Regions from separate parts of the Pseudoalteromonas sp. Z1A2 genome, predicted to be linked through region 2. Evidence: predicted binding sites of a transcription regulator. Region 2 holds the regulator's gene; the other holds the start of a gene.
What was found. Region 2 encodes LexA, which represses DNA repair genes until DNA is damaged. Its sites were predicted from a motif close to TACTGTATNNNNATACAGTA; they were not measured.
Positions count from the first base shown of each region.

Region 1: a site for LexA is predicted at 1,605-1,624, ahead of GQR47_RS02970 (YebG family protein). Genes of this name have one in related genera too.

Region 1 covers NZ_WTKX01000003.1:16,205-20,791, reverse strand. Annotated here, with positions in the region: gene putP (sodium/proline symporter PutP) at 1-961, shown strand, start outside; gene GQR47_RS02970 (YebG family protein) at 1,235-1,552, opposite strand; gene GQR47_RS02965 (helix-hairpin-helix domain-containing protein) at 1,867-2,163, shown strand; gene GQR47_RS02960 (DUF6170 family protein) at 2,188-2,490, opposite strand; gene dsbB (disulfide bond formation protein DsbB) at 2,492-3,010, opposite strand; gene fadR (fatty acid metabolism transcriptional regulator FadR) at 3,541-4,254, shown strand.
Region 2 covers NZ_WTKX01000027.1:13,216-17,802, reverse strand. Annotated here, with positions in the region: gene ctaD (cytochrome c oxidase subunit I) at 1-798, opposite strand, end outside; gene coxB (cytochrome c oxidase subunit II) at 798-1,940, opposite strand; gene lexA (transcriptional repressor LexA) at 2,425-3,042, opposite strand; gene GQR47_RS16475 (PaaI family thioesterase) at 3,210-3,650, shown strand; gene GQR47_RS16470 (hypothetical protein) at 3,651-4,031, opposite strand; gene GQR47_RS16465 (membrane protein) at 4,345-4,587, shown strand, end outside.

The DNA.
Region 1 (4,587 bases), on a different contig from region 2:
TACCTTGTTTGGTGGTTTTTTAGCTGTAAGCTTAACTGACTTTGTGCAAGGTTGTATTATGTTCATTGCACTTATTCTAGTACCAACGGTTGCATACTCTTTGCTTGAACAACCTTTAGAATCAACTTTAAATAGCGTAAATCCAGATATGCTTAACTGGATTGGTGCAGGTTCTGCATTAGGTATTATTTCTGCAATGGCTTGGGGTTTAGGTTATTTTGGCCAACCACATATCATTGTTCGTTTTATGTCGGTACGTAGTGTTAAAGATATGCCTAAAGCACGCCGTATTGGTATGACATGGATGATTGTTGCTGCCATTGGTGCTGTTGGTACTGGTATATTTGGTGCAGCTTATACTTATGAGAACAACATTGTAGTTGAAGACCCTGAAACAATTTTCTTAATTCTTTCTGAGTTGCTGTTCCACCCACTTATTGCTGGCTTTTTACTTGCTGCAATTTTGGCTGCGATTATGAGTACTATCTCATCTCAATTATTGGTTAGTTCAAGTTCATTAACAGAAGATTTCTATAAAACATTCTTACGTAAAGATGCCAGTGATAAAGAGCTAGTTGCTGTTGGCCGTATTAGTGTTGCCGTAGTTGCTATGTTCGCTATTTATTTAGCTTACGATAGAGATAGCTCTATTTTAGACCTAGTAAGTAATGCGTGGGCTGGCTTTGGTGCTGCGTTTGGACCTCTTGTATTGTTTAGCCTTTATTGGAAACGCATGAACTTTGCTGGTGCGTTAGCTGGTATGTTAGTAGGCGCATTTACTGTGCTAATTTGGATATATGGACCATTTACTATCAATGGTGAAAGCTTAAGTAGCTTTATGTACGAAATAGTACCGGGCTTTATTTTAGCGAGTATTGCAATTGTTGTTGTTAGCTTAGTAACAAAAGAGCCTGAGCAAAACATCACTGCTTTATTTGATGAAGTAGAAAAAGAGCTTTAATTAGCAATTACTATTTATTTTAAAATGAGTAGTAATTAATACCAATCCGCAATAATACTTAATCATTTTGCGGGGCTAAACGTGTTGCTACCGGCGTTAAAAAATTCTCATTTAGAACAACTAAATATCGAATTTTTGCCTAGCTATCAACACGTTTTTCCACCCTCAAAGAGATCATTTAATTAAGCGAATTGGTATAATAAAAAAGGGAGCAACTTAGTTGCTCCCTTTTTTATTTAGTTTGTCCCGTTCGAGGAGGGAGCATTCTATGAATTAACTTACTTTTTTATCGTTGTTATCTTCAATTGATGCAACGTTATCTGACTTTTTACTTTTTGCTGGCGCTTTGGTAACAGCTGGATCTTTGCCACCTTTTAATATGGTCATAAAATCATCTTTGCTTTTCGCTATTTCTAAAGCAAGTGATTCAATTTGTTGCTCACTAAGCGGTACGTCTACCTTTTCTAGCATCAGCTCAAGTGATTCTGCTATATCGAGCATCTTGTCATAAGCATCCGCTTCTTTTTTGGTAGTAAACGTCATACGCTCGACTCCGTTTCGTTCTACAACATATTTAACAACAACAGCCATGATTTCTCCTGCAAAATTGCTTGGCACCGTGGTTTTTAAAAAACCATTAGATTACTGTTTTTATGTACAGTAATGGTTTGTAAGTAAATTTGCAAGCGCGAAGTATTAATTTTTAGGTGTCTTAAATTTGACAAAAAACGGTAACTTTACTTTAGTTAAGCAATCACTTTGTTGTACCAGCTGCATTTTCAGGATTTCGGATCATAGTGGTAATGCGTTTAGGTACACTTTAAGTGATGAACTTTACAGTTCCTTATTTATTGATTTCCTGAGCAATACTCAAAATTAAGAAAAGAAGAATAAGGGCAAGTTTAATGAAAACGTTAAAAAATTTACTCATCATAAGTTTATTATGTTTACTACCCGCGACTACCGCGTATGCACAATTATCAGAAGTAACTAAGCAAATGCCTCAAGCTGAGACAATTAGTATAAATAATGCTGATGCAGAGATGCTTGCTAAGTTACCTGGTATAGGTAAGAAAAAAGCGCAGGCAATTGTGGATTATCGTGAAGAAAATGGCGAATTTAAAAGCGTTAGTGATTTATCGCAAGTTAAAGGGATTGGCAAAAAACTTTTAGCTAAATTAGAGGGGAAACTTTCACTTTAATATTTCTAAAAAGTAATCAGGGTGCTAGGCGCCCTGATTAAATTGTTTTAGCGCATCGCTTAAGTGCTTTTTAGCAAAGTTAATTTCAATAGGTGTAGTTAATAGTGGATAGCACAATCCGCCAAATATCAAAAATGGTATTAATATCCAACCTTTAAATACAGTGAATATTAAAAATAGTGGGCTAAGTAATAGCAACTTTATAATACGCAATAGAACTTTATCAGTTGGCGATAGCTGACTTAATGCAAGCGCAATTACGTCTTGACGCTGGCGTACTTTTAAATGCTTAAGCTGGTCTAATTGGCTTGAAAAAAATGTAAACATATCAAATCGACTTTTTAATTGATAAACGGGCAATAATTATAATAAATAGCGTTAGTGAGAAAATCCCAAATATCACTTCCATCCAAGCAGGCATGCTCATGCCAACAAACTGCCAATCTATATTTCCACAATCCCCGGTAGCTTGAAAAAAGCTAGGTATCCATTCATGTAGTGGCATAAATGATGGGAAATTTGGTTCAAACTCGCAGCTAAATGCAAAAGGGTCTGTGGTGGTCTGCATATCAATATGTTCGCGAGCAATTAAGTATCCCCAAACACTCGATATTCCCCAAATAACATACGCTATCATACGCACAGTTTTACTTTGTGGTTTACTTGAGCCTACAATCCCTGCGCCTAATAACCCCAATACTGCAGTGCGTTGATATATACACATTATGCAAGGCGCTAACCCCATTTTGTATTGAAAGAAAAGAGCGGTAACTTCAAGTAAAAAAACGATAGCTGTAAATAAAAGCCACGGGGTTCGTTGGGTAGGTAATTGTGCAAGCCAGTTCATAAAAATTCCGCGTTTTAATAGGACGTTAGATTATGACGTAGGATAAAGTATGCAGCAACAAAAAGGAAAAAAAAGCTACCGAAGTCGCTTTTTATAAGATGAAATTAATGACTACTCAATTCAGCCTTAGCAAAGGTTAAATGACGTTCTATTATTTTCCCATCGATACATAAGCTCAGTTATATTGCTTACTTATACTAAGGTGATGCATCATCTAAAGAATTTTTTATGGTTGCACTTTTTTGTACTTTTTCTTATGGCAAGTGCGGGATAAGTTAATTAAGCTCAGGCGCTGCGTAAATAAAAATATCTCCATAATAACAATGTACCTACAATGAATATTACTCTAGATATTCATGCATTGTAGCTAAATTAGAGAGACCCAAATTTAATTATTTATTAATTTTAAATTTCTACCCATTTGCTTTATTAATATATATTACTTTACTTGTTAGTTGTGCTTCGTCTGGTACAATCAGTCAGTTATTCGTGTAAAACGATGAGTGTTGATTAATTCGAATGGGAACTGGATGAGAATTTTTAAAGCGAAAAGCCCAGCAGGATTTGCTGAAGAATATATAGTTGAGTCCATTTGGAACGGCGATTTCCCTCCAGGTTCAATTTTACCTGCCGAGCGAGAACTTTCAGAGTTAATTGGTGTTACAAGAACAACCTTGAGAGAAGTATTACAGCGTTTAGCACGTGATGGTTGGCTAACAATTCAGCATGGTAAACCTACAAAAGTAAATAACTTTTGGGAAACGTCTGGCTTAAACATTCTTGAAACATTAGCGCGCTTAGATGAAGACAAGATGCCAGAGCTGACAGATCAGCTTTTATCTGCACGTACTAATATTAGTGCTATTTATACACGTGCTGCAATTAAGTTAAATCCTGAACGCGTGATTGAAATTTTATCACAAAGCCATGAGCTAGAAGACACCGCTCAAGCATTTGCTGACTATGATTATAAAGTGCATCACGAATTAGCCGTTGCGGGTAATAACCGTATTTATGTATTAATACTTAACGGCTTTAGAGGCTTTTATTCAAAGATTGGTTGTCATTACTTCTCTGATGCTGGAACTCGTGAACTTGCTCGTCAGTTTTATAAAGATTTAACCATTTTGGCAGAAAAGAAAGAGCATGATGGTGCTATTTCTATGATGCGTAAATACGGTCATCAAACGGGTGAGATTTGGCAAAAAATCCGTGGTGATATGCCCTCAGATATAATGGACTAAGTCTAAGCGAGAAACCTGCATTTGCAGGTTTTTTTATATCTGTAAAATTTAGCGCCACCGTATATGAAATTCTAAAAAGTTTAATGCATAAACCACTTCGATATTTTTAAAATTTCTACTTAGTTACAACGCAACTTACACTTTAAATTAGACCTATTATTTAAGCATATTAGCGCAAGTTGCAAGTGTTCGTTATTTTCGATTGCTCACATCGTTAAATGCGATTGTTCTTTTGTAGTGAATAACTTTAGAATGCCAATTAATTATATGTATGCGCTATTGGTTTTTAATTTTTAGCGCCCATATAAGTACCAGCATTGCGAAAGCAATTGA
Region 2 (4,587 bases):
AAGAATCATTATGTATACTTCAGGGTGACCAAAAAACCAAAAAATGTGTTGGAACATCACCGGGTCGCCACCGCCTGCAGCATCAAAAAAGCTGGTAGCAAAATACTTATCGGTAAGTACCATAGTGACAGCCCCTGCAAGCACTGGCATTACGGCTATTAATAAAAAGGCAGTAATTAACCACGTCCATACAAATAAGGGCAACTTCATCCATGTCATGCCGGGGGCACGTAAGTTCACTATGGTTACAATCACATTGATTGCGCCCATTATTGAGCTAATTCCCATAATATGTACGGCAAATACAAACAATGCAGTATTATCATTACTGTATGTTGTGGACAGTGGTGCATAAAAAGTCCAACCAAATGCAGGCCCCCCACCAGGCATAAATAACGATGCCAATAGGATTAAAAACGCAAACGGTAAAATCCAAAAGCTCCAGTTATTCATTCTTGGCAATGCCATATCTGGCGCGCCAATCATGAGTGGTATCATCCAGTTAGCAAGGCCTGTAAAGGCGGGCATAACCGCACCAAACACCATAATTAAACCATGCACTGTGGTCATTTGATTAAAAAAGTGAGGATCGACCAACTGTAAACCTGGTTGAAATAATTCAGCCCTGATCACCATGGCCATTCCACCACCAATTAAGAACATGGTCAGCGAAAAAATTAAATATAAACTACCTATATCTTTATGATTAGTTGTGTAAAGCCAGCGTTTAAAACCTTTAGCTGGGTGATGAGCATGATGAGCTTCATTGGCGTTAGGTTGTTCTACTATGCTACTCATTAGTTCGCCTCCACTTTGGCATCAAGTGCTGCCTGTATTTGACTCGGTTGAATAACATCACCCGTATCATTACCCCACGCATTACGTTTATAAGTAATAACCGCAGCTAATTGCTTTATAGATAACTGTTTGGCAAATGCTTGCATTGCCGTACCGGGTCGTCCATGGATAACTACATCAATGTGATCTTTTATATCGCCAAGCACTATCGGGCTACCTTTAAGTGCAGGAAATACACCCGGTAACCCCATGCCAGTAGGTTGATGACATGCAGCACAATTAGCCATATATACTTGTTCGCCTAAAGTCATTAATTCTTCTTTTGGGAGGGTTTTATCAAGTAATGCGGCATCTGCTAATGCTGCTTTTTGTTTAGCCTGCTTTGCATCTGCAAGCCATGTTTTAAAATCAGCTTCAGATTTAGCGATCACCACAACGGGCATAAAGCCATGGTCTTTACCACACAACTCAGCACATTGGCCTCGGTAAGTACCTTCTTCGTTTATGTTCGTCCATGTTTCGTTTATAAAGCCGGGGTTCGCATCTTTTTTAACTGCAAAATCAGGTACCCACCAAGAGTGAATAACATCATCAGAAGTCATTAAAAATCGTACTTTTTGATTTATTGGCAGTACAAGAGGCTTATCAACCTCAAGTAAGTAGTTAGGGTTTTTATCTGCAAGATTCGCTATTTCATCTTGCGGGGTAGATAAAATAGAGTAGAACTCTACATCTTCGCCCATATATTCATAATGCCATTTCCATTGCGAACCCGTAATTTTAATAGTGAGATCAGCTTTGCTGGCATCTTCCATTGCAATAAGGGTTTTAGTGGCTGGTACTGCCATAGCAATTAAAATAACAAACGGAATTGCAGTCCAAAGTATTTCTACTTTAGTGCTTTCGTGAAATTGGGCAGGTACAGCCCCTTTAGATTTACGGTGATGAATAAGTGCCCAAAACATAATTGCGAACACTATCACCCCAATCACACAACATATTATAAATATGGTCATGTGCAGCTGATATACATTATTGCTTATATCGGTTACGCCTTTGCGCATATTGTATTGGCTGTTAGCCAAAACTGGGTGCGAAAAAACACATAATATAAGCCACAAGGTAGAGGTCAGTTTACCCATGTGACGGCTCCTTTGATGCTATTGCGAATGCAAAGCGAAGAGGCATACGGCTTAAACGCCAATTCGTTATTTTTATTTTTTTAGCCAATCTTATTTAATATTGATTGGTTTTGCTGCGCCAACAACGAGTTTGTGTATATTGTGTGTTCTCAAAACTAAAAAGCTGTGAGTTATTATTAGCTCAGCACATTAACAATTAGCTAAAAAACGAACAACAAGCAAGTTTTAGTATAAAAAACAATCAGGTGATATTGAATAATTAATAAAAAATCGGTAATCAACTGGGCAACAGAAAGTTCAAAATATGAGCAAAACAAAGGGGTTTAACGCATTCGGAGGGGGAAAATATAAGTGCAAAAAAGTTTACAGCTTAAATAGTCAGTGGGCTGTTTACGCCCTATTTTTTAGTACAAATTTTAAAACAAAAATGCGTACTAATTAGTACGCATTTATAAAGCTGCTTGTTTAAAAGCTATTTTTAAAGTCACATCCAATCAGCGTTTCTTATAACGCCAACGGCTAAGCCTTCAATATTAAAAGACTCATTCTCAAGATCTACTTCAATAGAGTCAAAATCGTCGTTTTCAGCATGAAGTAATACTTTACGACCCGCTTTCTCAAGACGTTTTACAGTTACGTCTTCGTCTAGGCGAGCAACAACAACTTGTCCATTTTCAGCGGTTTGAGTACGATGTACAGCAAGTAAATCACCATCCATAATACCAATATCTTTCATGCTCATACCGTTAACGCGTAGTAAAAAATCTGCAGCCGGTTTAAACATTAATGGATCGATTTTGCAGTGACTTTCAACGTGCTCTTGCGCCAAAATAGGTGAACCAGCAGCAACACGCCCTATAAGCGGTAAACCTAATTGTTCTGGCTCTTCTTCTTCAATTAATTGAATACCACGGCTTGCACCTGGTTTCATTTTAATTGCGCCTTTTTTAGCAAGTGCTTTTAAATGTTCTTCAGCAGCATTGGCACTTTTAAAACCTAATGTTTGCGCTATTTCAGCACGTGTAGGAGGCATACCAGTGTCTTTAATAAAAACTTTAATTAGTTCGAGTATTTGAGCTTGGCGGTTCGTTAATGGTCGCATACAACTGGTTTTCCATACAGTACATTTAACTGTGAGTATATACAGTTAAATAAAAATCGCAAATTTAAATTAAGCCTTAAAATAGCTAAAGTAATTTCACTTGTGTACATTTTAGGGATATAACTAAAGCTGAGTTTATAAATGATTAAAAATGCAAAGGAGACATTATGAGTATTTGGTACCAGCCCATCACCTTAGAGCTGTGCAAGCAGTTAGAGCAAGGCGTTAATGGCCAAGGAACATTAATGAAAACTATGGGGATAGAAGTCACAGAAATTGGCGATGATTATTTGGTTGCCACAATGCCGGCAATTCCTGAGCATCATAACCCAATGGGGATGGTTCACGGCGGTGCTAACGTTGTACTTGCCGAAACAGTTGCCAGCTATGCCGCTAACTTTGTTGTCGATTTTACTAAATTTTACTGTGTAGGGCAGGAAATTAGCGCAAGTCATTTAAAAGCATCTCGCAACGGCACTTTAACAGCAACGGCTAGAGCGTTTCATATTGGCAAACGTAGTTCAGTATGGGAAATAAAAATTACAAATAGCCGCAATGAGCTGTGCTGCGTATCAAAAATGACCGCAGCAGTCGTAGAGCGAAGATAGTTACTTTTCGATTGGGTAAATGGTAATTTCCATACCCGCACCAATCGCAGATATACGCAATAATGTATCTGCATCTAAGGCTTGATTAAAGCACTTAGGAGAAGTCCCTGATTCAAAACCAATATCAAACGTTCTACGTGAACAACTTAACCATTGCTTTAGCGCGTTACGCGAACACGATTCAATAAGCTCACATATATGGTTTATGGCTTTATCAGGTGTGCTCACCTCACCTGTAGCTTCAATACGTGCTAGTTGACGGTATTCGTCTTTGTCATAATGTAAAATCGTCGCGACTTTTTTCAAGTCCGCCACTAGCAAACTAATATCTTGCTTTGATTCAAGCTCAAGATCTACATTTAAAAATTGAATTTCCGACATCGTTTCGTATTTATCCTCTAATAATTTCATTGCAAACTTTAACGCAGTTTTACCGTTATACCAAATCAACTATGCTCTATTAACCACTTTATATGGATATTTCGTAGCTTTTAAGTATTTTTTAGCATTTAAAGCTAGCTGGATATCAAACATCTAGCTCAATTAAACAGATAAGTCATGTTAGGAATTTAAGTGTAATCTTTTTTATTTTTAAATGATTACAGTAAGCTATAGTTTAAACTGCGACAAAATGTCGCAGTAACTTATCCTATTAATGTAATAAACTAGCCTCTAAAAATAATAAGACTAAAACATGAATAAAAAAATATTTAAGCATGCTCGCAAGTTACATAAATGGTTAGGTTATTTATTAGCACTACAAATTTTAGCATGGTTACTAGGTGGTTTAATTATGAGTGCAATCCCTCTTGATAAAGTTCATGGGAAGCATCTTGCAACACGCACTCTTAATAATCCATTTACGCAGGCTGATTATATTGCTTCCCTTGACGATATTGCCTCTCAGGTGGTTAATCCAACACAAATAATTTTTGAG